One region of the Pseudomonas sp. TE3786 genome, then DNA from elsewhere that is predicted to be linked to it. Evidence: predicted binding sites of a transcription regulator. Region 1 holds the regulator's gene; the other holds the start of a gene.

What was found. Region 1 encodes sigma-54, which starts transcription at its own class of promoters, with help from an activator protein. Its sites were predicted from a motif close to ANTGGCATNNANNTTGCTNT; they were not measured.
Region 2: the regulator sigma-54 is predicted to act here: its motif matches at 1,513-1,532, upstream of ACVW0Y_RS08150 (flagellar hook-length control protein FliK).

The regions. Positions count from the first base shown of each region.
Region 1 covers NZ_JBSRZF010000012.1:141,857-145,243, reverse strand. The annotation lists gene lptB (LPS export ABC transporter ATP-binding protein) at 1-396, shown strand, start outside; gene ACVW0Y_RS14830 (RNA polymerase factor sigma-54) at 570-2,081, shown strand; gene hpf (ribosome hibernation-promoting factor, HPF/YfiA family) at 2,218-2,526, shown strand; gene ptsN (PTS IIA-like nitrogen regulatory protein PtsN) at 2,541-3,005, shown strand; gene rapZ (RNase adapter RapZ) at 3,024-3,387, shown strand, end outside.
Region 2 covers NZ_JBSRZF010000005.1:148,418-151,804, reverse strand. The annotation lists gene ACVW0Y_RS08150 (flagellar hook-length control protein FliK) at 169-1,476, opposite strand; gene ACVW0Y_RS08145 (Hpt domain-containing protein) at 1,653-2,012, opposite strand; gene ACVW0Y_RS08140 (SpoIIE family protein phosphatase) at 2,043-3,387, opposite strand, start outside.

The DNA of each region.
Region 1 (3,387 bases):
AGCGCCGGGCGTCGCAAGGAACTGGAAAGCCTGCTGCAGGAATTCCACATCAGCCATATCCGCGACAACCTCGGCATGAGCCTGTCCGGTGGCGAACGCCGCCGGGTGGAAATCGCCCGCGCCCTGGCCACAGCACCGAAATTCATCCTGCTGGATGAACCCTTCGCCGGCGTCGACCCGATCTCCGTTGGCGATATCAAACAGATCATTCACCACCTCAAGGCCAAAGGCATAGGCGTGCTGATCACCGATCACAACGTGCGTGAAACGCTGGATATCTGCGAGACCGCCTATATCGTCAACGACGGCCAGCTGATTGCCGAAGGCGACGCGCAAACCATCCTGGCCAACCAGCTGGTGAAAGAGGTTTATCTGGGCCACGAGTTCCGCCTGTAAAGCCTCCCTGTAGCGCGTGTCTGTACAGTAAAAAAGACACGCCCTACAGACTTCGATTGAGGACTAGGCAAACACCTCAAACATAGGCATATAATTTGCTTCCTGGTGGCGTCTCGGCGCCCTCGTTGTGGAAAGCGCGTATGCGCCGGCGAATAAGGTCTTAAGCCCCCTCCATGAAACCATCGCTAGTCCTAAAAATGGGCCAGCAGCTGACGATGACACCGCAGCTGCAACAAGCCATCCGCTTACTCCAACTGTCCACCCTGGATCTGCAGCAAGAGATCCAAGAGGCACTGGAGTCCAATCCCATGCTCGAACGCCAGGAAGAAGGCGAGGACTTCGACAATAGCGACCCGTTGGCCGATGGTGCCGAAAGCGCCCCCCCCGCGCCGAACAACGAAGAGTCCTACCAAGACACCAGCTACCAGGAAACTTCGGCACCCACCGTCGACAACCTGGAGGAAGGTGAATGGAACGAACGCATTCCCAATGAGCTTCCCGTCGACACCGCCTGGGAAGACATCTACCAGACCAGCGCCAGCAGCCTACCCTCCAACGACGATGACGAGTGGGACTTCACCACCCGCACCTCGGCTGGCGAAAGCCTGCAAAGCCACATGCTCTGGCAGCTCAACCTGGCACCGATGTCCGACAAGGACCGGCTGATTGCCGTCACCCTGATCGACTGCATCAACGACCAGGGCTATCTGGAAGAAACCCTCGAAGAAGTGCTGGACGCTTTCGACCCTGAGCTGGATATCGAGCTCGACGAAGTCGAAGCCGTGCTGCACCGCATTCAACAATTCGAACCCTCCGGCATTGGTGCCCGCGACCTGCGCGAATGCCTGCTGTTGCAACTGCGTCAGCTGCCGGCAAAAACCCCGTGGCTGGCCGAAGCGCAGCGTCTGGCCGGTGATTACCTCGACCTGCTGGGCGGCCGCGATTACAGCCAACTGATGCGCCGCATGAAGCTCAAGGAAGATGAGCTGCGTCAGGTCATCGAACTGATTCAAAGCCTCAACCCGCGCCCGGGTTCGCAGATCGAAGCCAGTGAGCCGGAATATGTGGTGCCCGATGTGATCGTGCGCAAGCACAACGATCGCTGGCTGGTGGAGCTGAACCAGGAAGCCATGCCGCGCCTGCGGGTCAACCCGCAATACGCCGGCTTCGTGCGGCGTGCCGACTCCAGCGCCGACAACACCTTTATGCGCAATCAGCTGCAAGAGGCGCGCTGGTTTATCAAGAGCCTGCAGAGCCGCAACGAAACGCTGATGAAAGTCGCCAGCCAGATCGTCGAGCACCAGCGCGGTTTTCTCGATTACGGCGACGAGGCCATGAAGCCTCTGGTTCTGCATGACATCGCCGAAGCGGTGGGCATGCACGAATCGACCATTTCCCGCGTCACCACGCAGAAATTCATGCATACCCCGCGCGGTATTTACGAGCTGAAGTACTTCTTCTCCAGCCACGTCAGTACCTCCGAAGGCGGCGAATGCTCGTCCACAGCGATACGCGCAATCATCAAAAAACTGGTTGCAGCGGAAAATGCGAAAAAGCCGTTGAGTGACAGCAAGATCGCTGGTTTACTGGAGGCACAGGGCATTCAGGTAGCCCGTCGCACAGTCGCCAAATACCGCGAATCCCTCGGGATAGCGCCCTCCAGTGAACGTAAGCGACTGATGTAAACGTTATTCAGGGTTCGACCCGGCACCTGCTGCGAACCCTGCTCTGGCAAGACGGCTACACTGATCCAAGGCCAAAGTGTTCCGGCGACAAGCCCGTTAGCTTGTCTCTTACACACGGCAATAAGGAGAAAGCGGTATGCAAGTCAACATCAGTGGACATCAGCTGGATGTGACCGACGCCCTACGCGACTACATCGACGAAAAACTCAGTCGATTAGAACGCCACTTCGACAAGATCACCAACGTGCAAGTGACCATGGAGGTCGAGAAGCTCAAACAGAAAATCGAAGCGACTTTGCACATCGCCGGGGGCGAAGTGGTCGCCAACGCCGAACATGACGACATGTACGCAGCTATCGATCTACTCACCGACAAACTCGACCGCCAACTTATCAAACATAAGGAAAAGCAGCTGGGTCGCCTGCAAGGCGCCACAGTTCGCTGACACCACCCCAACCCATGATTCGACTTGAAAATATCCTGACCCCCGGCCGCTCCCTTGTGGGCGTGCCGGGTGGCAGCAAAAAGCGTGTACTCGAACAAATCGCCAACCTGGTCGCCCGCGAACTGCCCGATCTGGATGGACAAGACATTTTCGAAAGCCTGGTGGCCCGTGAAAAACTAGGCTCCACCGGCTTTGGCAATGGCATCGCCATCCCCCATTGCCGCCTGCCAGGTTGCACCGCTCCGATCAGCGCCCTGCTGCGCCTCGATTCCGCCGTCGACTTCGACGCCATCGACGGTGCCCCGGTCGACCTGCTGTTCGTGCTGCTGGTCCCCGAAGCTGCCACCGATGAACACTTGGAACTGTTGCGCCAGATCGCCAGCATGCTCGACCGCAGCGATGTCCGCGAACAACTGCGCCACGCCCCCACCAGCGAACGTCTGTATCAGGTTGTCGTAGACGTACAAAACGGCCGCTAGGCGAACGGGTGACTGTGCATGCGTTTGATCATCGTCAGTGGCCGGTCCGGTTCAGGCAAGAGCACAGCGCTCGATGTGCTCGAAGACAACGGTTTCTACTGCATCGATAACCTGCCCGCCGGGCTGTTGCCTGAGCTGGCCGAACGCTCCTTGTTGCACACCGAGCTGGTGCAACCGCTGGTTGCGGTGTCCATCGACGCACGCAACCTGCCCAGCCAGCTCAAGCGTTTTCCCGAACTGCTCGCCGAAGTGCGCGCCCGGCATATCCAGTGCGATGTGCTGTATCTGGATGCCGACGACGAAACCCTGCTCAAGCGCTTTTCCGAAACCCGTCGCCGGCACCCGCTGACCACCGACGAGCGCTCGCTGGCCGAAGCCATCC
Region 2 (3,387 bases), on a different contig from region 1:
GGTTTTCCGTCCCGCCTTTTTTGCAGCTTATCTGCCCGTAGGTTTCTGCGCAGAGGGTTCTGGCGCAGCCTGTTGCGGCGGCGCAGAAACGCCAACGCCCGCTTACCAGAACAGTAAGCGGGCGTTGTCAGTCTAGATCACCAGTGCCTGGCAATCAGGCGAGGCGGTTCAAGCGTAATAATCCACCAGGCCGCGGCCACCGGCCATAGAACCGCTGCTGCGGATCTCGCTGGTGCTCACGCTGATTTCTTCATCGCCACCCAGCAGGCTGTTGCCGCCACTGGAACCACCACGGCTCTGCTGACCGTCGTTACCGTTCTGCCCGGCCCAACCGCGGTTCAGCGACTGATCGGAAACGTTGACGTCCATGCTCATGCCCTGCTGGGTGAACATCTCCCGTAGGCGGTGCATGGATTCGGTTACCGCATCGCGCACACCCACGTGGGGGCTGGCGAAGGTCACCTGGGTAGCCGCGTCCTGGCTCATATTGATACGGACCTCAAGGCGTCCGAGGTCTGGCGGATCAAGCTGGATATCGGCCGACTTGAGGTTCTGGCTGGACATCCACATCACCTTGTCCACCACCTCGTCGGTCCACACGCCCTGCTGCATGGACACCGGCGCCCCCGGGACTACTGGCGTGCGCTGGGCCTGGGTGACCTGCTGGTTGACCGCCTGATTCAGCGCACTGAGCTTGTTGGCGAAAGCATCGCCGTGCAGATCAGCGTTGCTGTCCTTCAGCGCTTCGATACCGTCCTTGCCCTTGTCGAGCAGCGCCAGCTCATCGGTCACCTGACTCTCGCCCCCCTCAGGTTTGGCCGTCAGTTGCGCCATGGCGGCGGCGAAGTCCTGGCCACCGGTCTGCCCGGCCTGGGCGGCCGATGGGTTGCTGCCACCCTTCTGGGTCGCCGCTTGCGCCTTGGCGGCCAGATCCAGCATCAGGTCGACACCTGGCAGTTCGCTCATGGCGTCGACTTGCGGATCATGCCCGTCATCTTCGGTCTGGGTGATCTGCGCAGTGGTGAGACCGGTGAGCGACAGCGGGATCTCCAGGCCGGAGCCACCCTCGCCGGTGGTCGGCGAAGTAGCGTCTTGCGGGGTGGTCGGCTGCTGCAACTGTTGGCCGGCCATGGCCAACAGAATCATCGGATCGATGACCGGGTCGGCGTCGGCCGGATCGGTCGGCAAGGGATTGCCGCTATCGGCAACCGCCGGCTCATCCTTGCTTGCCGCTGCCGGGGTTTCCTCGGCCGCTTGCTTATCGTCAGCCTTGTCATTGGACTTGGCCTGCTTGGATTTTGCCGCCGCTTCGTTGCGGTCGACAGCCTTGTCCTGGCGCTCCTTGGCATACACCTTGGCAAAGCTGGAAGCATCGTCGTTGCTGGGCTCAGCCGATTTTTGCTGAGACTTGGCAGGCGCTGATTGCGGCTTCGCCACAGGGGCGGAATTCAGGAGTGGATCTGAGGCAACGGACATTGAGCACTCTCCGTGCGGGTGGGTCGTGCAGGAGAGATAGCAAAGGCTGGGCCAACTTTGTATCAAGGCTGAAATAGCTGAAGAATAAGAGCATCGCGGCTGATGCCGCTCCTACGGAACGTGCGATCTAGCAGGAGCGGCTGGGCGGTATTCCGATTAGCCGCGATGCAGGTTGGTCAAAGCGAGGAAAAACGCTGGCGTTCGGACTTGAGCAGGATGCGCACGATGGCGAACTCACGTTCGATCTGCTCCAGCACCCGGGGGGCGTCATCAAGGACGGTGTCGCTGCGCGAGTCGTCTTCCAGTTGCTTGCACAGCTCGGCCAACAGGGGCGCGCCCATATTGCTGCAGCTGCCTTTGAAACTGTGGGCGGCCAGACGCAACTCATGGCCATCGCCATTGCGCAAGGCCTCATGCAGCAAGCGCAGGCGCTCTTCGGAGTCGGCCACGAAGGTATCCAGCAGCAACGGATACTCGTCTTCCATGATGTCCTGCAGACCAGCCAGCACAGTACTGTCGAGATGAATATCAGCCACCGGAATTCTCCCTGAGCAAACCGCCAGCGATTATGCCTGATCGTTCCATGAGAACTCCACGCTCACCCCTCGCCCATCGTCTGCCCAGGTAGAGCGCTCTGTCAGCCGTTGAATCAGACTCAAGCCACGGCCCGACAAGCTCTGCGCCGTGCGCTGACGCTCCAGCACGGCCTGCACATCGAAGCCAGCGCCGCTGTCTTCAACCTTGACCACCAAGCGCCCGCCGCCTTCTTCGGGCAGCAGTTGCAGATGAAAACGTACATAGCCCTGGTCCAGCTCGGCCAGCAGCTGGCTACGCTCGCGGTAGTACTGCGCAAAGCCCGACGCATCGCATTTGAGCTGCGAGTCGAGACCCAACACCCCGTGCTCCAAGGCATTGGAATAAAGTTCGGCCAGCACGCTGTACAGCGCTCCGCCCTGCAGACGCAGGCCCTGCACTTCCAGCAACAGTTGCAGGAGGAACGGCAGCGGGTTGAAACGTTTCAGGGTTTGCGCGCGGAATTCGAAGCTGGCCGCCCAGTCCAGCGGGCTGCTTTGCCCACTGTCGGCAAACGCCAGCGGTGGCCGTGGCAGCGAGTCGGCCTCGACCAGGCACACCTCGACCATGCTCACATCGTCCTGCGCCTCGCCGCGAAAGGCGTTGAGGGCCAACTGAATTTCATCGAACAGCAGGTCGGGCTGGCGATTGGCAGCAAATACGTTGAGCAGGCGCGACTCGCCAAACAACTGATCAGACGGATTGCAGGTTTCCAGCACGCCATCGGAAAGCAGGAACAGGCGATCGCCCAGCTCCATCGGATAGATTTCCAGGGCGTCCTTGAAGTCAGCCGGCTCCAGCACCCCCAGGGGCAGATGGCGCGACACCAGCGGCACCCGTTCGCCGCTGGCAATACGGTGCAGATAGCCATCCGGCAAACCGCCATTCCACACCTCGACCACCCGCCGCTGAAAACTCAGGTTGAGCAAGGTGGCACAGCAAAACACCCCGACCGGCAGGATGCGCTTGAGCTTGGCGTTTACCTCGCGAAGGATTTCCGACAGCGAATAACCCTTGGCGGTCATGCCGTAAAACACTTCGGCCAGGGGCATGGCACCGATGGCCGCGGGCAAGCCATGGCCGGTGAAGTCACCGAGCAGTACATGCATACCGCCGGAGGGCTTGAAGGCAGCCAGCAGCAGATCACCGTTGAACACCGCAAATGGCGATTGCAGATAACGGATATTGGGCGCGTTCAGGCAGCCCGAATGGGCCACTTTGTCGAACACTGCCTTGGCTACCCGCTGCTCGGTGAGCAGGTGTTCGTTGTGCCCGGCGATCAGGTCGCGCTGCTCCAGCACCGTGGCCTGCAAACGGCGCAAACGGTCCATGGCCTTG